Regions from separate parts of the Klebsiella variicola genome, predicted to be linked through region 1. Evidence: predicted binding sites of a transcription regulator. Region 1 holds the regulator's gene; each other region holds the start of a gene.
What was found. Region 1 encodes PurR, which represses purine synthesis genes. Its sites were predicted from a motif close to CANGCAAACGTTTGCNTG; they were not measured.

Region 1 (7,000 bases):
CTGTCGATCGCGGTGGATGATATTGTGAAACCGGCGCGGATGCGCCAGATGATCGTCGATTTCTATCGCCATTTTCCCGACGTCGAGCTCATCGTTTTCCAGGAAGTGTTCAACGGCGTATGGGATGCGCTGGCCGACGGCCGTGTAGAACTGGCGATTGGCGCAACGCGATCTATTCCGGTCGGGGGCCGCTATGCGTTTCGCGATATGGGGATGCTGAGCTGGGACTGCGTGGTGGCGAGCGATCACCCGCTGGCGAAGATGGAGGGACCCCTGAGCGATGATGTCCTGCGTAACTGGCCGTCGCTGGTGCGGGAGGATACGTCACGTTCACTGCCCAAACGAACAACCTGGCTGCTGGATAACCAGAAGAGGGTGGTGGTCCCCGACTGGGAATCGTCGGCCACCTGTCTGTCGGCGGGCCTCTGCGTCGGCATGGTGCCGAGCCATTTCGCCCGACCATGGGTAGATCGCGGCGTGTGGACCGCGCTGGCGCTGGAGAATCCGTTCCCGGATGCCGCCTGCTGTCTGACCTGGCAGCAGAGTGATGCCTCACCGGCGCTGAACTGGATGCTCGACTATCTGGGGGACAGCGACACGCTGAATCGGGAATGGCTGCGGGCGCCGGAGTGATCCGCGCCCGCCAGATGCCTTACCGACGATAATCGACAAACGGGCCATCCGCCACGGAGCGGCGTTCGACCAGACGAGGATGAACTTCGATAGACTGCGACTCTTCACGCTTATTAACGATACGATCCAACAGCATGTTAAATGCGGCTTCGCCCAGGGAATCTTTCGGCTGATGAATAGTGGTTAACGCCGGGCTGAAATAGCGGGCGTTACGCACATTATCATAACCGATCAGCGAAATGTCCTGCGGCACCCGCAGCCCCATTTCATCCGCCGCGCAGATAGCGCCCATCGCCATGATATCGCCGCCGCAGAACACCGCCGTCGGACGGTGCTGCTGGCTTAAGATCTGCTGCATAGCGCGGTAGCCGGACTCCGGCTCGAAGTCGCCCTGCACAATCCAGTTTTCCGGCACGCTGATATGCGCCTCTTTCATTGCCTGCATAAAGCCGGCCAGGCGGCCTGCGCCGGTGTTGCGCTCCAGCGGACCCGGGATCACGCCGATTTCACGATGGCCACGTTCAATCAGGTAGCGTCCGGCGATATAGCCGCCCTGGAAGGCGTTATCGATCACCGCATCGGTGAAGTCGGCTTTTGCTTCGCCCCAGTCCATCACCACCATCGGGATATGGCGATACTCTTCCAGCATGCTCAATACCGAATCCGGATATTCGGAACACATCACCAGCAGACCGTCGACACGCTTCTGCGCCATCATCGACAAATAGGCGCGCTGTTTTTCCGGATCGTTCCATGCGTTGCCGAGGATCAGGGTGTAGCCCTTCTGGAAGCAGCTCTTTTCAACAGACTCAATAATTTCAGCAAAATAGGCGGCTTCGCTACTGGTCGCCAGCAGACCAATCGATTTTGTATGATTGACTTTCAGGCTGCGGGCCACGGCGCTCGGCGAGTAGTGCAGCTCTTTGATCGCCGCCCACACCGCATTGCGCGTCTCTTCGGCAACGAAACGGGTTTTGTTAATTACATGTGATACAGTTGTAGTGGAAACGTTTGCGCGCTTCGCTACATCTTTAATAGTTGCCATTACATCTCACTCCATGCCTTGACCTGATCGCCTGATCATCGATACGTAAACGTTTGCCTACACACACCCTGAATACAATTTTCAACATTGCATCACGTCGGGAAAACGACACAGAACGACAGGAAGGGGTCAATGGCCGATACGCTTTTAAATTAGCGTGGGATTTTGTCCGATCTTGGGGCAAAGTGGAAGAGCAAAAATGTGCATCGCCCTAAATCCCGGAAGATTTTTGCGATTTTTTGTGCAAAAATGAGCAAGCTCACTTTTGGTGTGGGGATAACAAGAGGGAAAAATGATGGATACCAATTTAAAGTTTTCGCTGATCACCACGGTTATTGCCCTCGGCGTGATCGTTGCTTTCAGCCTGACCGCCATACTGCACTAATGTTCCAGTGAGGGAGGAGCGCGGCCTCCTCCCCGTATCCCGCCATTATTATCAATTCTGCAAAAATCTTTTGTCATTTCGTTCACTTTTGTTTTTTTGTGATTGATGTCATGCTTTTGACTTCTGATGTTACGCCGTCCTCTCTGACGGTCTGATGGAGTCATTGAATGAAAATCAACTTTCCTTTACTTGCGCTGGCGATCGGCGCCTTTGGCATCGGTACCACCGAGTTCTCCCCAATGGGATTGCTGCCGGTGATTGCGAAAGGTGTGGACGTCTCAATCCCAGTGGCGGGAATGCTGATCAGTGCGTATGCCATCGGCGTCATGGTCGGCGCGCCGTTGATGACCCTGCTGTTGTCACATCGCGCGCGGCGCAATGCGCTGATTTTTCTGATGGGGATCTTCACCGTCGGCAACCTGTTGTCATCCATTGCGCCGGATTACACCACCTTGCTGCTGTCGCGCATTATTACCAGCCTCAACCACGGTGCTTTCTTTGGCCTGGGGTCAGTGGTCGCAGCCAGCGTCGTGCCAAAGCATAAGCAGGCCAGCGCGGTAGCCACGATGTTTATGGGGCTCACCATCGCCAACATCGGCGGTGTACCGGCGGCCACCTGGCTTGGCGAAACCATCGGCTGGCGGATGTCCTTCCTGGCCACCGCGGGGTTAGGCCTGCTGGCGATGGTCAGTCTGTGGTTCTCTCTGCCGAAGGGCAGCGCCGGTGAGCGCCCGGATGTCAAAAAAGAGCTTTCAGTCCTGCTACGCCCGCAGGTACTCTCCGCCTTGCTGACTACCGTGCTCGGTGCCGGGGCAATGTTTACGCTGTATACCTATATCTCGCCAGTGCTCAATACGCTGACCCACGCTTCATCGCTGTTTATTACCGCGATGCTGGTGCTGATTGGCGTTGGTTTTTCGCTGGGCAACTATCTGGGCGGCAAATTCGCCGACCGGTCGGTCTCTGGCACGCTGAAAGGCTTTCTGCTGCTGCTGATGGCGATCATGCTGGCGATCCCGCTGCTGGCGCAATCCCAGGCCGGAGCGGCCATCAGCATGATTGTCTGGGGCGCAGCCACCTTTGCGGTGGTTCCGCCGCTGCAGATGCGGGTCATGCGCGTGGCGCATGAAGCGCCGGGGCTCTCTTCTTCGGTGAATATCGGCGCGTTCAACCTCGGCAACGCGCTGGGCGCCGCCGCCGGTGGGGCGGTGATCTCTGGCGGACTGGGCTATGCGTTTGTGCCGGTGATGGGGGCGATTATCGCCGGTCTGGCGCTGCTGCTGGTCTGGTTCAGCGGACGAGCGCAGCCGGAAGAGGCCTTTGCCCGCCAGTAACGCGAGTGTAGGGAAGGGCTAAAAAAAACCGCAGCCGGGGAGACCCTGCTGCGGTTTGTCGTTTATGCCGCCAGGTTGGCCGCAACAAACTTCCAGTTAACCAGCGCCCAGAAATGGTCCAGGTAGCTTGGACGGGCATTGCGGTAGTCGATGTAGTAGGCGTGTTCCCAGACGTCAACGGTCAGCAGCGGCTTCGCGTCGGTGGTCAGCGGGGTACCGGCGTTGCTGGTGGAGACGATAGCCAGGCTGCCGTCGGCATTTTTGACCAGCCAGGTCCAGCCCGCGCCGAAGTTTTTCGCTGCGGCATCGGTAAATTTGGCTTTAAAATCCGCAAAGCTGCCGAAGGATTTGGCAATCGCGGCCGCTAACTCGCCTTCCGGTTCGCCGCCGGCGTTCGGCGCCAGGCAGTTCCAGTAGAAGGTGTGGTTCCAGACCTGGGCTGCGTTGTTGAATACGCCGCCTTCAGAAGTGCGGACGATCTCTTCGAGAGATTTGCCTTCGAACGCAGTGCCTTTGATCAGGTTGTTGAGGTTAGTGACATACGCCTGGTGGTGTTTACCGTAGTGATATTCCAGGGTTTCTGCGGAAATGTGCGGCGCCAGGGCGTCTTTTGCATATGGTAATGCAGGTAATTCAAACGACATTGCTACTCTCCTTATAACTTTTTGTTTTAGCTCACATTGACAAGATGAGGCTTTCGCCTGAATCGTGTTCTGGCCACCCGACGCTGTCGCGTCACGGGCTGTTATTGTATTGAGAATGTTAACATTTGCCGCAAGCAGTGAAAAGCCTTACAACGATAAAGGCTATTGCCGCAGGCGCAACTGATGAAGGCTTAACCGTTTTCTACGGGGCGAGGCGTCAAACCGCTCGCAGATGTTGCAAAAATGTATAAGGAGACGCCGTCTGCGCTTTTCCGACTCTCGCAGGGAAGGTTTAACGTCTTCTGTTTTTCTCTGACGATCGCAGCCGCGCATCATGGTTGAGGGTGATATGTCTTTAAAATTAATGGTTTAATTAAAATATGCGCCCAGGCAATCGCCGCTATGCCAATAATTCATTGTCTATTTTGCTATTTGTATGACAAATATGACCGCCGACATGAATTTCCCACAGGATGGCTACGATGGCAAAAACAGGTGAGGCGGTGAGCCCGAAGATGATCCCGGTTGTGCGGGGGATCGTTGACTGGATCGAAGCCCATATTTTAGACACCCTGCCGGTCAGCACGATTGCGAAAAAGTCCGGTTATTCGCACTGGTATTTCCAGCGGCAGTTCGCCATGGTGACCGGCTGCACGCTGGCGAACTACGTCAGTCGGCGAAAAATGACCATTGCGACAATCTATTTAACGCAGACGCAAGCGTCGATACAGAGTATTTCTCAGTGCCTGGAATACGACGGACAGGCCGCTTTCTGCCGGACCTTTCACCGTCACTTTGGTATGTCGCCCACCCGCTATCGTCGGGAAGCGCCGGGCAAGGAGATGAATATGCAGTATCCTTTGACGGTAGAAGGGAAAGACGCGCAGGTGAGGCGGTCTGCCGCCGTAGCGGCAGACCAGGATCAGCGAATGGTTTTCGGCGTCATGACGCGACGAGCGCCAACATAATGGCGAACCCAGTAATCCTCGCTCAGGGAGGTGATTTGTATATCACGACCTGTGCGTGGTGATTGAATAAATTTCCCGTTGCCGACGTAGACGCCAACGTGGTCGGCAGTACCGCGTCCGCGGGTGCGGAAGAAGACCAAATCGCCGCTCTGCAGTTCATCACGATCCACCGGACGCGCATCGCGCAGGTGGTACATTTCATTAGCCGTACGCGGGATGTGAATTTTGACCAGGTCCTTATAGGCGTAATAAACCAGTCCGCTGCAGTCAAAGCCGGTACGTGGCGAGGTGCCGCCCCAGCGATAGGGTTTACCCAACTGGCCCATCAATTTGTTCATGGCGGTACTTTGCGCTTTCTGCACCCGGACTTTATGGGCGTCGGCGATCGTTAAATTCGCATCGCTGGCCTCAGGTTTACAGCGTTTTTTATAGCCCTTACGCACCACGCATTTACTTTTGACGCTGTTCAGCGCCAGGGTCGGCTCGGCGCTGGCGGCGACCGTTTTCGCGCACTGCTTTTTATAACCTTTACGCAGCACGCATTTTTTCGTCGCGCCGGCGGCCTGACGATGAAGTGCGGTTTGGCTTGCTGCGGTAGTGCGGGAAGGGAGCCGGGTGCTCGAGGACTTTTTACTGGTGGTTTTAGCGGTGGTTTTACTTTTTTGACTGGTAGCTTTTTTCTTGCGCTCTGAGCCACTTTTCGCGGGCAACGCTTTTGGCGAAGCGGAGGCGTGCGTATGCCCTGACGCCTGAGCCAGTGGCGTGAATGAGATAGATGTGAACAGTAATGCACAGAGCGATATCGCGATTTTGTTTAGCCGCGCCACTGAGCAATCCCCTGATTAATTACAGACATGTACAAATGCCTGACGATGAATGACAAACCGGAATGATTCTAAAGCATAAAAACCCGGAAAGTTAATATTCTTTTGTATCAAAAATGTCGATTGGTTAACGATTGCAAGAAAACGCGTCAGACATTGACCGTCTCGCACAGAAAATGCGCAATGAGCGCCCGCCTGCGACGGCAAAATGATATTTTTAAGGCAACTTCGCGCAACAGAAGATAAAATATGAATAGTGAAAAAAATGTTATTATCCGTCCTGCCTACAGGACGCTACAATGACAAGTTACTGCCGTAGAAAGAAGTTTAAGGAAGCACGACAATGAGCTCGACTTTAGAAAAGATCCAACGCCAAATCGCTGAAAACCCGATCCTGTTGTACATGAAAGGGTCGCCGAAGCTGCCAAGCTGCGGTTTCTCTGCCCAGGCCGTTCAGGCGCTGTCCGCCTGTGGCGAACGTTTTGCTTACGTTGATATTCTGCAGAACCCGGATATCCGCGCCGAGCTGCCTAAATACGCCAACTGGCCGACTTTCCCGCAGCTGTGGGTAGACGGTGAACTGGTGGGCGGCTGCGATATCGTCATCGAAATGTACCAGCGCGGTGAACTGCAGCAGCTGATCAAAGAGACGGCGGCGAAGTACCACACCGACGAGCCGAAAGCGGAGTAATTCCCGCCATCAGTAAAAAAGCGACTTCCTGGAAGTCGCTTTTTTTATCACTCCGGGGTGGCCACGGGCAGCGGCCAGCCACCCAGACGCTTCCAGCGGTTCACAATCTCACAAAACAGCTGCGCCGTCTGCTCGGTATCGTACAGGGCGGAGTGGGCCTGCGCGCCATCGAACGCCATACCCGCGGCGATACAGGCTTTCGACAGCACCGTCTGGCCCAGCGCCAGCCCGCTCAGCGCGGCGGTGTCGAAGGTAACAAACGGATGGAACGGGTTGCGTTTTAGCCCCGCGCGTTCGGCGGCGGTCATGGTGAAGCTGTGGTCAAAGGTGGCATTGTGCGCCACCATGATGGCCCGGCTGCAGTCGCTCTCTTTCATCCCTTTGCGTACCATTTTGAAGATGGCATGCAGGGCATCGTATTCGCTGACGGCGCCGCGCTCCGGGTCGTGCGGGTTAATTCCGTTAAAGGCCAGCGC
Region 2 (7,000 bases), 2.3 Mb from region 1:
AACAAATTTATCCTAAGCCAGGCTGGGTCGAACATGACCCGATGGAAATCTGGGCTTCCCAAAGCTCGACGCTGGTCGAAGCGCTGGCCAAAGCGGATATCAACTCCGATCAGATCGCGGCCATCGGCATCACCAACCAGCGTGAGACCGTGGTGGTGTGGGAGCGTGAGACCGGTAAACCCATCTACAACGCCATCGTCTGGCAGTGCCGCCGTACCGCGGAGATCTGCGAGCAGCTCAAGCGTGACGGGATGGAAGAGTATATCCGCAAGGCCACAGGCCTGGTGGTGGACCCCTACTTCTCCGGCACCAAGGTAAAATGGATCCTCGACCATGTCGAAGGTTCCCGTGAACGTGCGAAACGCGGCGAGCTGCTGTTCGGTACCGTTGACACCTGGCTTATCTGGAAGATGACCCAGGGCCGCGTGCACGTTACCGACTACACCAACGCCTCACGTACCATGCTGTTCAACATCCACGAGCTGGACTGGGACGACAAAATGCTCGACGCGCTGGACATTCCGCGCGCCATGCTGCCGGAAGTGCGTAAGTCATCCGAAGTGTACGGCCAGACCAACATCGGTGGTAAAGGCGGGACCCGTATCCCTATCGCCGGGATCGCCGGTGACCAGCAGGCGGCCCTGTTCGGCCAGCTGTGCGTCAAAGAAGGGATGGCGAAAAACACCTATGGCACCGGCTGCTTTATGCTGATGAACACCGGTGAAAAAGCGGTCACCTCCACCCACGGTCTGCTGACCACCATCGCCTGCGGCCCGCGCGGCGAGGTGAACTACGCGCTGGAAGGGGCGGTGTTTATGGCCGGCGCGTCCATTCAGTGGCTGCGTGACGAGATGAAGCTCATCAGCGATGCCTTCGATTCCGAGTACTTCGCCACCAAAGTGAAGGATACCAACGGCGTATACGTGGTACCCGCGTTCACTGGTCTTGGCGCACCATACTGGGACCCGTATGCCCGCGGCGCGATTTTCGGCCTCACCCGCGGCGTGAACTCCAACCACATTATCCGTGCGACGCTGGAGTCCATCGCCTATCAGACCCGCGATGTGCTGGAGGCGATGCAGGCAGACTCTGGCATTCGTCTGCACGCCCTGCGCGTGGACGGCGGCGCGGTGGCTAACAACTTCCTGATGCAGTTCCAGTCCGATATCCTCGGCACCCGTGTCGAGCGTCCGGAAGTACGCGAAGTGACGGCGCTGGGCGCAGCCTATCTGGCGGGTCTGGCGGTCGGTTTCTGGCAGAATCTGGACGAGCTGCAGGAGAAAGCGGTGATTGAGCGCGAATTCCGCCCGGGGATTGAAACCACTGAGCGTAACTATCGTTACAGCGGCTGGAAGAAAGCGGTGAAACGCGCGTTAGCGTGGGAAGAGCACGACGAAGCGTAAGATTGTGGAGGTATTCCCTGCTTGCGGCGTAAACGCCTTAGCCGGGCTACAAAACCCCAAACAGCACGATCTTGTAGCCCGGACAGGTGCGCAGCACCGCCTCCGGGTTTTTTATCAGCCAAATATTGGCAGCAGCAGGTATAGCTTAATCACCAGTGCGTTGACGATGTCGATAAAGAACGCTCCCACCATCGGCACCACCAGGAAGGCCATATGTGACGGGCCAAAGCGGTCGGTAATCGCCTGCATATTAGCAATCGCCGTCGGCGTTGCGCCCAGACCAAACCCGCAGTGGCCCGCCGCCAGCACCGCGGCATCGTAATTCTTGCCCATCATCCGGTAGGTAACGAACACCGCATACAGCGCCATCGCCAGCGCCTGCACCGCCAGGATAATAATCATCGGCAGCGCCAGCGAGGCCAGCTCCCACAGCTTGAGGCTCATCAGCGCCATGGCGAGGAACAGCGACAGGCTGACGTTGCCCAGCACCGATACCGCGCGATCGAACACCCGGTACAACCCCGCCAGCGCCAGGCTGTTGCTAAGGATCACACCGATAAACAGCACGCAGACGAAGGTCGGCAGCTCGAAGACGCTGCCCGCCAGCAGTTGCGCAACCACCTTGCCCACCGTCAGACAGATAGCGATCAGGGCGATACTTTCGATCAGCACCAGCGAGGTGATCACCCGCCCCACGTCCGGTTTTTCAAAGGCGGTTGGCGCCACCTGATCGTCCGGTGTGCCGTCCGGAGAGGAAGAGTGCTTCACCAGGTAGCGAGCCACCGGACCGCCGATCAGGCCGCCCAGCACCAGGCCGAAAGTCGCGCAGGCCATCGCCACTTCGGTGGCGTTGGCAAAACCGTAGCGTTCAACGAACAGCTTGCTCCACGCCGCCCCGGTGCCGTGGCCGCCGGATAAGGTAATCGACCCGGCCAGCAGGCCCATCAGCGGATCCAGCCCCAGCAGCGTCGCCATGCCGATACCGAGGGCATTCTGCAGCAGCAGCAGGCCAACCACCACGATCAGGAAAGTGCCCAGCACCTTGCCGCCGGCCCGCAGGCTGGCGAGGTTGGCGTTAAGACCGATGGTGGCGAAGAACGCCAGCATCAGCGGGTCTTTCAGACTCATATCGAAATCAATTTCGATATCCATGCTTTTCTTCAGCACCAGCAGCGCCAGCGCTACCAGCAAACCGCCGGCAACAGGTTCAGGAATGGTGTATTTCTTGAGGAAGGGAACGGTTTGCACGAGTTTTCTGCCGAGCAATAGCACAAGCGTTGCGGCAACGAGCGTCGATAAGGTATCGAGGTGAAACATAAAAAGCTCCTTATGGGCGCATGATCCATTCACACGCGACGTAATTCCTGGTGTCTTTAGCTTCTCATCATGAGGAGTCAGAAGGGGATTTTACGCAGAACGGCGGAAAAAATGACAGAAAAAGATATTTTGTATCCTTAATGATGCGATTTAGCATACAAAATGTTAATAACCTCGTTGTGCATATTCACGGCATAAATTTTTATGACCAAATGCTGGCAAACGTTTGCTTTTGGTCTACAGTCCGATAAAATTCCCGCTTTGCCACCTTGGGATTGCTTGTGATGTCCGTTAACACCGCAGAGTCAGAAAATGCGCAACCGGTTGCGCATAAATCAGCTAGCGAATTAATCTACCGCCTCGAAGATCGCCCACCGCTACCGCAAACCCTGTTCGCCGCCTTCCAGCACCTGCTGGCGATGTTTGTCGCGGTGATCACTCCAGCGCTGTTAATCTGCCAGGCTCTCGGTCTCCCGGCGCAAGATACCCAACATATCATCAGCATGTCGCTGTTCGCTTCCGGTGTCGCCTCTATTATTCAGATCAAAGCCTGGGGCCCGGTCGGCTCCGGATTGCTCTCCATCCAGGGCACCAGCTTTAACTTTGTCGCCCCGCTGATCATGGGCGGTACCGCATTGAAAACCGGCGGCGCCGACGTCCCCACCATGATGGCCGCCCTGTTCGGCACCCTGATGCTGGCCAGCTGCACGGAAATGGTGCTCTCCCGCGTCCTGCACCTGGCGCGCCGCATCATTACCCCGCTGGTCTCCGGCGTGGTGGTGATGATTATCGGCCTGTCGCTGATTCAGGTCGGACTGACTTCCATCGGCGGCGGCTACGCGGCGATGGCCGACCACACCTTCGGCGCGCCGAAGAACCTGCTGTTGGCGGGCATCGTGCTGGCGCTGATCATTATTCTCAACCGCCAGCGTAATCCCTATTTGCGCATTGCTTCGCTGGTGATTGCCATGGCGGCGGGCTATCTGGCGGCATGGTTCCTCGATATGCTGCCAGCCAATACCGCCCCGACCAACAGCAGCCTCATCACCGTGCCAACGCCGCTCTACTATGGTCTCGGCATCGACTGGAGCCTGCTGCTGCCGCTGATGCTGGTGTTTATGATCACCTCTCTGGAAACCATCGGCGATATCACCGCCACCTCGGACGTCTCCGAACAGCCGGTTTCCGGTCCGCTGTATATGAAGCGCCTGAAAGGCGGCGTGCTGGCTAACGGCCTGAACTCCTTTGTTTCCGCGGTCTTCAACACTTTCCCGAACTCCTGCTTCGGCCAGAACAACGGCGTGATCCAGCTGACCGGCGTTGCCAGCCGCTACGTCGGTTTCGTGGTCGCCCTGATGCTGATCGTCCTCGGTCTGTTCCCGGCGGTGAGCGGCTTCGTGCAGCACATCCCTGAGCCGGTGCTCGGCGGCGCCACGCTGGTGATGTTCGGCACCATTGCCGCGTCCGGCGTGCGCATCGTCTCCCGTGAGCCGCTGAACCGTCGGGCGATCCTGATTATCGCCCTGTCGCTGGCAGTGGGCCTCGGCGTGTCGCAGCAGCCGTTAATCCTGCAGTTCGCCCCAGACTGGCTGAAAAACCTGCTCTCTTCGGGAATTGCCGCCGGTGGTATCACAGCGATTGTTCTGAATTTAATTTTCCCGCCAGAAAAAGCCTGATCTGACGCGCTCCCGGTCGCGCCATTGGCCGGGACGCTTTCCACGACCTGCCTCATCACGGAAATAAACCACGCCCGCCTTGAGAAGTGCGCCTAAATCGGGCATAACACGGTGATGTGCATCTCACAGAATGGAAGACCATGAAATTTCTTGGAAAGCTGATTCTCTGGCTGCTAGTCGCTCTGCTGCTCGTCATTGTTGGCGCGTGGTTCCTGCTGCAAACCCACTGGGGCGCCCGCCAGGCCAGCGCCTGGCTCAGCAATGGCACCGGCTGGCAGGTCTCCTTCGATGCGATGGAACACGATTTCTCCTCCCCTCTTCATGTGCAGTTGCAAAACGTCACCTTTGGCCGGGAAGGCAAGCCGGCCACCCTGGTGGCAAAAACGGTCGATATTGGCTTCAGCACCCGCCAGTTTAGCGATCCGCTGCATGCGGATGAGATAGTCCTTAACGACGGCACTCTGAATCTGTCACCCCACTCTGCAGACCTGCCGTTCGCTGCCGACCGGCTGATGTTGCGCAACATGGCTTTCAACAGCCCGGAAACCGGCTGGGCGCTCAGCGCGCAGCGCGTCACCGGCGGCGTCAGTCCATGGACGCCGGAAGCGGGCAATGTGCTGGGGAAAACGGCGCAGATCCAGATGAGCGCGGGCTCGATGACGCTCAATGGCGTCGAAGCCAGCAACGTTCTGATTCAGGGCAGGATTGATCAGGGTGAAGTGACCCTCTCCACCCTCGGCGCCGATGTCGCCCGCGGCACCTTAACCGGCAATGCGAAACGCAGCGCCGACGGCAGCTGGCTGGTGGATAACCTCCAGCTCAATGAGATTCGACTGCAGAGCCCCGCCTCGCTGGCCGAGTTTTTCGCGCCGTTAACCACGGTCCCCTCTCTGCAGATTGGCCGCCTGGATATCACCGACGCCCGCCTGCAGGGGCCGGACTGGGCGGTAACCGACCTCGACCTGAGCCTGCGCAACCTGACGCTCAGCCACGGCGGCTGGCAGAGCCAGGACGGCACGCTGTCGATGAACGCCAGCGAATTTATCTACGGCTCGCTGCACTTCTTCGACCCGATTCTGAATGCTGAATTCTCTCCCCAGGGCATTGCGCTGCGCCAGTTCTCCTCGCGCTGGGAGGGCGGCATGGTGCGCACCTCCGGCAACTGGCTGCGCGCTGGTAACGCGCTGGTGCTCGACGACACCGCCTTCGCCGGACTGGAGTACACGCTGCCGGCGAACTGGAAACAGCTGTGGATGGCGCCGATGCCAGCCTGGCTGCAAAGCCTGACGCTGAAAAAATTCAGCGCCAGCCGTAACCTGATCATCGATGTGGATCCTGCCTTCCCGTGGCAAATTACCGCCCTCGATGGCTATGGCGGCGAGCTACAGCTGGTGAAAAACGGCAACTGGGGAGTATGGAACGGCAGCGCGACGCTGAACGCCGCGGCGGCGACTTTTAACCGGATCGACGTGCGCCGCCCGTCACTCAAGCTGAGCGCGACAGCGTCGACGGTCAATATCACTGAGCTTAGCGCCTTCACCGAGCGCGGCATTCTGCAGGCCACTGCCGCGGTATCCCAGCTGCCGCAGCGCCAGGTCAATCTGAGCTTTACCGGCCGCGGCGTGCCGCTGAATATTCTGCAGGCCTGGGGCTGGCCGTTGCTACCGATAAGCGGGGATGGCAATCTCCAGCTGACCGCCAGCGGCAGCGTGCAGGCCGATGCCCCGCTCAAGCCGACGGTCAACGGGCAGCTCAGCGCCGTGAATATGGAGAAACAGCAGGTGGCGCAAATCATGCGCAACGGCGAGGTCAGCCCCGCCCCCGCCGCGCCGCAGTAAAACCCCCCTTATCTGGCCCTCTCCCCACGGTGAGAGGGCATGCTTTCCGGCAAACTCCGCTCTGGCCACTCCCTCTCCCTTTCAGGGAGGGGGTTAGGGTGCGAGTCCTGAAACCTGTGTGCAATACGCGGCTATCTGTACCTATTTAGCGCAACAGGTTCCTTTCAAATATCAGAATTGCTATAACCAAATTACTGGAAGTCGATAAAAAACCGCTCCCTGTACCTACAAAAATATAAAAGGATCAATCATGCCTGAAATACGTCAGCGTATTCTGGAGAATATGCAAAAATTCTCCCGGGCCATGATCGGCGCCGTATTGTTCTTGCCGGTCATTGGCTTAATTCTGGCCCTCAGTTCAGTATTAACTAATCCGACATTAATTGCTGAAACCAGTTTCTTACATCAGCTTGGGCAAATGCTCGGCGACACCTTTTGGCCTTTATTTGGCAACCTCGGCTTATTATTTTGCGTCGGCATTAGCTATGGCCTGGCAAAGGATAAAAAAACCGAAGTCGCGCTGGTTGCAGTGATGTGCTTCATTATGTTTCTTGGCGCCAACCACTCCTGGCTGGAACACACCCACGGACTCGCCGAAAAAATTAACGGTGAATATTATGGCACCGGGCAAACCCAGCTGCTGGGCTTTGTGGTGGTGGATATGGGCGTTTTCCTGGGCATTATTCTCGGCTGCACGATTGCGTGGGTGCACAATAAAGTCTCTGCCATTGAGCTGCCTGGCGCGCTGTCGATGTACGGCGGCGCC
Region 3 (7,000 bases), 2.4 Mb from region 1:
CACGGAGCGACGTATGGCAACGCATTTTGCAAGAGGGATACTTAGTACCGGGGAGCCGCTATCGACACGTTTGTCAGCGGCCTGTCATCAATCCGCACGCCTACTCCCTGAATACCGCCAGGCTCGCTTTCGCGCTTCGCGTTCGCTACTCGCCGAACTGCTGTTTATGCTTTACGGTATCAGCGAGCTGCCTGAAATCATCAATGAAGCCAATGGCCGACCGGTTTTTAGCGATCGTCATCTTCCTCGCTTCTCTATCTCTTATACTGGCAATATTGTTGGCGTCGCGCTGACCACCGAGGGGGATTGTGGCCTCGACATGGAACTGCAGCGCACGGTGCGTGGTCACGACGCCGACCGGCACAATTTCAGTAACAATGAAAATCTGTGGATTAACATTCAGCATGACCCGGATGAAGCGCGTAGCCAGCTGGTGGCCCTGCGGCGAAGCGTGTTGAAACTGACCGGCGAAGCATCAACGCAGCTGCTGCCGGGTTCTGGCCGCCTGCGCACCGCCGGTAGCCAGCCGATCGAAGCCGTCTGTGATGCCGAATCGCTGCTGGTGTGGTCGATTGCCGCCAGCCCAAATATCGGCTCGCTGAAGGTCTGGGAATATGATGCTAAGGGGGGCGAATGGCGCAGCCTGCCGGATGCTCAGCAGCGCGCACGCGAACCGTCGGCCCGTCTGATGCGTTTTACCAGCTTACCGATGGAAAAAACCTTATCCCTCAATTGACCGGTTTTGCCGGCATCATGATACAAAGGAGCAATCATGTCAGATACCTTAAAAGTGGTTACGTTACTCGGCAGCCTGCGCAAAGGGTCGTTTAATGGAATGGTCGCGCGCACCCTGCCCGGCATCGCGCCAGCGGGCATGGATATCTCCGCGCTGCCGTCGATCGGTGATATCCCGCTGTACGATGCTGATATGCAGGAGGAAGAGGGGTTCCCACAGCGCGTGCAGGATATTGCGCAACAGATCCGCGAAGCGGATGGCGTGGTGATCGTCACTCCCGAGTATAACTATTCCGTGCCTGGCGGCCTGAAAAACGCTATCGACTGGCTGTCACGCCTGTCCGAGCAGCCGCTGTCCGGCAAACCGGTACTGATTCAGACCAGCTCAATGGGCGCCATCGGCGGTGCGCGCTGCCAGTATCATTTGCGCCAGATTCTGGTCTTCCTTGATGCGATGGTAATGAATAAACCGGAATTTATGGGCGGCGTCATCCAGAACAAAGTGGATCCGCAGTCGGGTGAAGTAGTCGATCAGAGCACCCTCGACCATCTGCGTGGCCAGCTGACCGCCTTTGGCGACTATATTCGGCGGGTTAAAGCATAAAAAAAGCCCGGCAGCGATGCCGGGCTTTTTCATCATGCGTGCGGATTAATGTGCATCGATAAAGACAATTTTCAGCACGAACAGCAGCGAGACGATAATCACGCACGGGCTGAGCTCGCGCAGACGGCCGGTACCGATCTTCATCACGCAGTAAGAGATAAAGCCTAAGGCGATACCTTCGGTGATTGAGAAGCTAAACGGCATCATCACCGCGGTGATAAACGCCGGTACCGCTTCCGTCAGGTCATCCCACTTCACGCGCGCGAGGCTGGAGGTCATCAGCACGCCAACGTAAATCAGCGCGCCAGCCGCCGCATAGGCCGGAACCATTCCCGCCAGCGGTGACAGGAAGATAACCAGCAGGAACAGGATCCCAACGACAACGGCGGTCAGGCCGGTGCGCCCGCCCACGGAAACGCCGGAGGAGGATTCGATATAGGCGGTCACCGAAGAGGTACCAATAAAGGAACCGGCAACGGACGAGACGCTGTCGACAAACAGCGCTTGCTTCATGCGCGGGAATTTACCCTGAGCATCAGCCAGACCCGCTTTATCGGTGACGCCAATCAGCGTCCCGGAGGAGTCAAACAGGTTGACCAGCATAAACGAGAAGATCACGCCGGCCAGGCCCAGGTTCAGGGAGCCAGCCAGATCGACATGACCAATCACCGACGTCACGCTCGGCGGCGCGGAGACGATGCCGGTGTAGTGCACATCGCCCAGCATCCAGCCCAGCAGGGTGGTGACCACAATAGACACCAGGACCGCGGCATGAATGTTACGTGATGCCAGAATCGCGATGATAAAGAAGCCCAGTATGCCCAGCAGCACACTGTGGGAGGTCAGATGACCAATGCTGACCAGCGTTTCCGGATTAGCGACGATAACCCCGGCATTTTTCAGACCCATCATGCCGATAAACAGGCCGATACCGCTGGTGATACCGACGCGCAGGCTCACCGGAATATTGGCGATCATCCAGTAGCGTACACGGAAAATCGTCAGCAGCAGCAGACCGACGGCGCCCCAGAAAATCGCGCCCATGCCTACCTGCCACGGCAGGCCCATCGCCTGCACCACCACAAAGGCGAAGAAGGCGTTCAGCCCCATCGCCGGCGCAAGAGCCACCGGCAGGTTCGCGAACAGGCCCATCAGGATACTGCCGAACGCAGCAATCAGACAGGTAGTCACAAACACGGCGCTGGTATCCATGCCCGCTACGCCAAGAATTTGTGGGTTAACAAAAACGATATACACCATCGTCAGGAACGTGGTGAAACCGGCGATCGCTTCCGTACGCACTGTGGTGCCGTGCTCGCGCAGCTTAAATACGCGCTCCAGCAGACCCTGGCCAGAAGACTGGCTGGTTTGTTGTTGACTCATTATCGGTTTCCGAACGTAAAGGAGGGAAAATTCGAGGCTATCCTATACCAAAACAGGGCACCCGGCGCAGTTGTATGGTAATTTTTTTCATTTATTTTGCTTATACGGCAACGATTGCGTCGCGGCATTGGGCATGACGAAAACGTTAAACTTGTTAATACGGAAAGACTATGACTCAACCAGAAGCAGTATTTTTTGACTGTGACGGCACACTGGTCGACAGTGAGGTGATTTGCTCCCGCGCCTACGTTCACATGTTCCAGGAATTCGGCATTACGCTGGACCTTGCCGAGATTTTTAAGCGCTTCAAAGGGGTGAAGCTGTACGAAATTATCGACACCATCAACGCTGAGCATGGCGTTAACCTGCAAAAAGCGACGCTGGAGCCAATTTACCGTGCGGAGGTCGCTCGCCTGTTTGATAGCGAACTGGAGGTGATTGCCGGAGCCCAGGCGCTGCTGGATGCGGTAAGCGTCCCGATGTGCGTGGTTTCCAATGGCCCGGTCAGTAAAATGCAGCACTCTCTTGGCCGCACCGGCCTGCTGCACCATTTCGCTGACCGCTTGTACAGCGGCTATGATATTCAGCGCTGGAAGCCTGACCCGGCGCTGATGTTTCATGCGGCAGAGGCCATGCAGGTAAAAGCCGAAAACTGTATCCTGGTGGATGACTCCAGCGCCGGTGCTCAGTCGGGGATTGCCGCCGGCATGGAGGTGTTTTATTTCTGCGCCGATCCGCATAACCAGCCGATCGATCATCCCAAAGTGACGACCTTTACCGATCTGGCAGAGCTGCCGGCATTGTGGCAAGCGCGCGGCTGGGATATCACGCGTTAAGGGCCTGGTGAGCGGCACGTTGGCATCGATGTAGCCCCGCTAAGCGTCTGTGCAAGCGGGGAATAGAATCAGCGACTGGTTATGGCTGCAATTCAGTGACTGCCGCTTTATCGGCAATAATCACCAGTGAAGGGTGTAATTTGAGCACCGACGCCGGCACCTGCTCGCTGACCGGGCCTTCAACCACCTGCTTAAGGGCTTGCGCCTTCGCCGCGCCGCTCACGATCAACAGCAGATTTTTTGCCGCCATCACGCTTCTCGGCCCCATGGTGACATAGCTATCGGGCACGACGGAAAAATCCCCGCCCATCTCGCCGTTAGCGACAATACCAATCATTTCCCCATGAATCGGCACTTCGACCGTCTGATCATGAAAGCGGGTGGTATTCGGCAGGTTGCCGCAAAAATGGCCGTCAGCCCCCAGCCCCAGCACCATCAGATCAAGGCCGCCAGCCTCTTCCAGCTGGCGATCGTGCTGAGCGGCGTTGTCCAGCGTCAGCTTGTGAATGTTCTCTTCTTTGATCTGCGCCGGGGTAAAAAACAGCTGGCGCAGATTAGATATCGTGACGCCTTCTCGCGACTGGCCGCGAAAGGGGATCTCATCGAAGTTGTAATAGTGCACCCGATCATAGAATGCTTTGCCTTTCACGGCGGCGGTTAGATGCTCATACATCCGCTTTGGCGTGCTGCCGGCCGTCACGGCGAGATTCACCCGCCGCGGCGCCGTGATATAGCCCAGAACATGATGGCTGGCGACCAGGCTCATCTCTTCATAATCTTCGGTCACAATCATTTTCATCTTGTCGTCCTTCACAAGCACAAAACGGGGGCTGAAGGCCCCCCTAACGGTTATTTAAACAGTTTCTGCACAAACTCGGCGTAGGCCGGGCGCCAGACGTCCATTTCATGGTTCAGGCCAAGATACGAGTGATAGTCGAAGTTGATCTTCTGTTTTTCCAGCTCGCGTTTCAGACCCGCGATATCGTTGCCGGTGACGGAATCTTTTTCCCCGACGACCACGGTAAAGTTGCGCAGCTGCTTATTGATCGCGTCAGGCTGCTTCAGCTGCGCTTCCACGCCGGCATTCGGCACTGTCGTGGTCGTGACGCCGCTAAAGGTGGCGAGCCAGCCAAAGCTATCCAGATGGTTCATTCCGGAAACCAGCGCCTGATAACCGCCCTGTGACAGGCCAGCCAGCGCCCGGCCGTCGGCATCTTTACGCACGTTAAACCGGGTATCGATCAGCGGAATGATATCCTGCATCAACTCGTTATCCGCCGCCTGCGCATTGAGCGGATAGAAGTTTTTGCGCCGCTCCTGCGGCGGAAAGTTTTCCGCTATCGCTTCCGGGGTATCGGTTTCGGTATCCGGGACCACCACCAGCATCGGCTTGATTTTGCCCTCCGCCAGCAGGTTATCCATGATCTGCGGGATACGCCCCTGATCGATGGCCGACAGACCGCTGTCGCCAAAGCCATGATAGAAATAGAGCACCGGCAGCGGATCGCCGGTTCCGCTATAGCCCGGCGGCGTCCAGACATAGAGACGACGTTCGGCGTTCAGTGCCTTCGAGTGATAGGTGAGGGTGCGCAGATCGCCATGCGCGACCGCCCGATCGTCGAGAATACTACCAGGTACCAGAATCAAACTGGTATTCACCTGGCGCTGCGGCTTCTGATAGCGGCTGCCGGTATCCACCGAGCGGAAGCCATCCACATCGAAATAGTATTCATAGAGATTGGGTTTCATCGGCTCACTTTTCCATGTCCACACCCCCTGAGCCTCTTTGGTCATGTCGTGTGAGACAAAGGAGTCCGGCGTGGCGCCGGTCACTACCGACACCCGCCGGGCATCAGGAGCAAACAGGCGATAAGTGATACTCTTATCCGCGTTAACCTGGGTAATAAAGTGGCTCACCGGCAGGGTGGGATCCGGCATCGCGGGTAATGGCGCCGCCTGGAGGGTAAATGCCGCGCCCGCCAGCGCCAGTGCGAAATACATTGCATGTCGTTTCATCGTTAGTCCTCTTCCGTTGTGTCCGTTCTGTTATCGTCTTACCACCAGATTTCAGCCTGCGCCCCCACGGCAAACTGATCGTTTTTACCGTCTTCAAAAATGCTGGTGGTATTATTCGCTGCCTTATCCAGGTCGATATCCTTCGCTTTAATATAGGTGGCATAGAAGCGAATTTCCGGGCGCGAGGTCAGCATACTGGTATTGACTTTGAAGGTATGGAACAGCGTGGTCTTGTAGCCGGACTCGTTATATTTCTTGCCGGTAACATCTTTGTTTTGCTGTTTGAAGTATCCCAGCTCAACGCCGGTCTGGTTATATTTATCCCAGATATAAGCCGGTCGCAGGACCGTGCGAATGGATTCAAAATCGGAGTGGGCCCCGGTTTCGTAGCTATAGACATCGTTACCAAAGGAGTAGACGATGGCATTCGCCATAATAACGTCATCGCGTAAATAGGTTTCCCCCTGCGAGGTTAAGCGCACGGCGGTGCCATTGGTATGATCGCCATAATAGCGGCCGTTAAAGGTGGTATAGGGGCTGGATCCGGCATAGCGCGAGAAACTGCTGGCAATAGAATTATTCGCCAGTAAGAAAGAGAATTCATTAAAGCCGCCGTTTGCCCATTTCTGTGTTAACGAAGTGCCTGCCATCCAGGTATCTTTCCACGGATAATAACCTTCATTGCCCTCTTTATATTTCTCTGAGGAACTTTGATTCGCGGCGACATAGCGTCCGCTGACCATCAGGCTGGCTTTATCCCACAGCGGAATCTCTTTGTAGCGAACGTCCAGAGTATTGGTGTTAATTTGCTGCTTATTGCTCAAAGAACGATCGTAATCATCGACATCTTCGCGGACCAATGCGATATCGAATTTCCCGGCGCCCACCTGCCAGTTTTCCAGCCCCACGCCGGCCGCCGCATCGGTTCTCTGCGTTTTCCAGTCCAGCATCTGGATTTCGATTTTTGGCGCCCCGTGTTTGCCGACCAAGAAATCGGCTTCCGGGGCAAACGGCAGGAACCCTTTGGTGTTAACGTACATATCCGAGAACTGGATGTAGTTTTCGCCGCCGGCATTGTCACCAAACCAGCCTGAGGAGTACTGCTGGCCGACGTTCCCGTCGAGCATCACGATGGCATCAACGCGTTTATCACCTTCCTGAAACACCCGCTGCTTCAGCTGCAGATCGAACCAGCCGGAATATTCATTGCCCAGGCGGCCAAGCGAACCGATCGCCCACGATTTTGGCGAGCCGTGCGAGGCGGTGCCCCAGCCGGAACGGAAGTAGCCGTTATAGCTGAAGCCAATTTCATCTTTCACGAACGTGCTAAAATCTTTCAGCGTCATCGCGCTGTAGGCTGGCGCGCCATCCGTGGCAGGTTGTTGATTTTTAACCAGCACCGCATCCGGTTTAACCGCCGTTTTCG

Region 2: SP68_RS00440 (nucleobase:cation symporter-2 family protein) is a predicted target of PurR. The motif match lies at 2,936-2,953, and genes of this name have one in related genera.
Region 3: SP68_RS25740 (NCS2 family permease) is a predicted target of PurR. The motif match lies at 2,826-2,843, and genes of this name have one in related genera.

Annotation. Positions count from the first base shown of each region.
Region 1 is NZ_CP010523.2:2,389,715-2,396,714, forward strand. It holds gene punR (DNA-binding transcriptional activator PunR) at 1-633, shown strand, start outside; gene purR (HTH-type transcriptional repressor PurR) at 653-1,678, opposite strand; gene cydH (cytochrome bd-I oxidase subunit CydH) at 1,971-2,063, shown strand; gene SP68_RS11225 (MFS transporter) at 2,231-3,397, shown strand; gene sodB (superoxide dismutase [Fe]) at 3,460-4,041, opposite strand; gene SP68_RS11235 (helix-turn-helix domain-containing protein) at 4,524-5,009, shown strand; gene SP68_RS11240 (C40 family peptidase) at 4,964-5,836, opposite strand; gene SP68_RS11245 (Grx4 family monothiol glutaredoxin) at 6,177-6,524, shown strand; gene rnt (ribonuclease T) at 6,572-7,000, opposite strand, start outside.
Region 2 is NZ_CP010523.2:93,860-100,859, reverse strand. It holds gene glpK (glycerol kinase GlpK) at 1-1,403, shown strand, start outside; gene gltS (sodium/glutamate symporter) at 1,518-2,720, opposite strand; gene SP68_RS00440 (nucleobase:cation symporter-2 family protein) at 3,005-4,396, shown strand; gene SP68_RS00435 (AsmA family protein) at 4,537-6,234, shown strand; gene SP68_RS00430 (PTS transporter subunit EIIC) at 6,485-7,000, shown strand, end outside.
Region 3 is NZ_CP010523.2:5,506,816-5,513,815, reverse strand. It holds gene SP68_RS28020 (4'-phosphopantetheinyl transferase family protein) at 167-736, shown strand; gene SP68_RS25745 (NADPH-dependent FMN reductase) at 773-1,339, shown strand; gene SP68_RS25740 (NCS2 family permease) at 1,385-2,722, opposite strand; gene yieH (6-phosphogluconate phosphatase) at 2,893-3,558, shown strand; gene SP68_RS25730 (glucosamine-6-phosphate deaminase) at 3,638-4,357, opposite strand; gene SP68_RS25725 (alpha/beta hydrolase-fold protein) at 4,408-5,574, opposite strand; gene SP68_RS25720 (carbohydrate porin) at 5,613-7,000, opposite strand, start outside.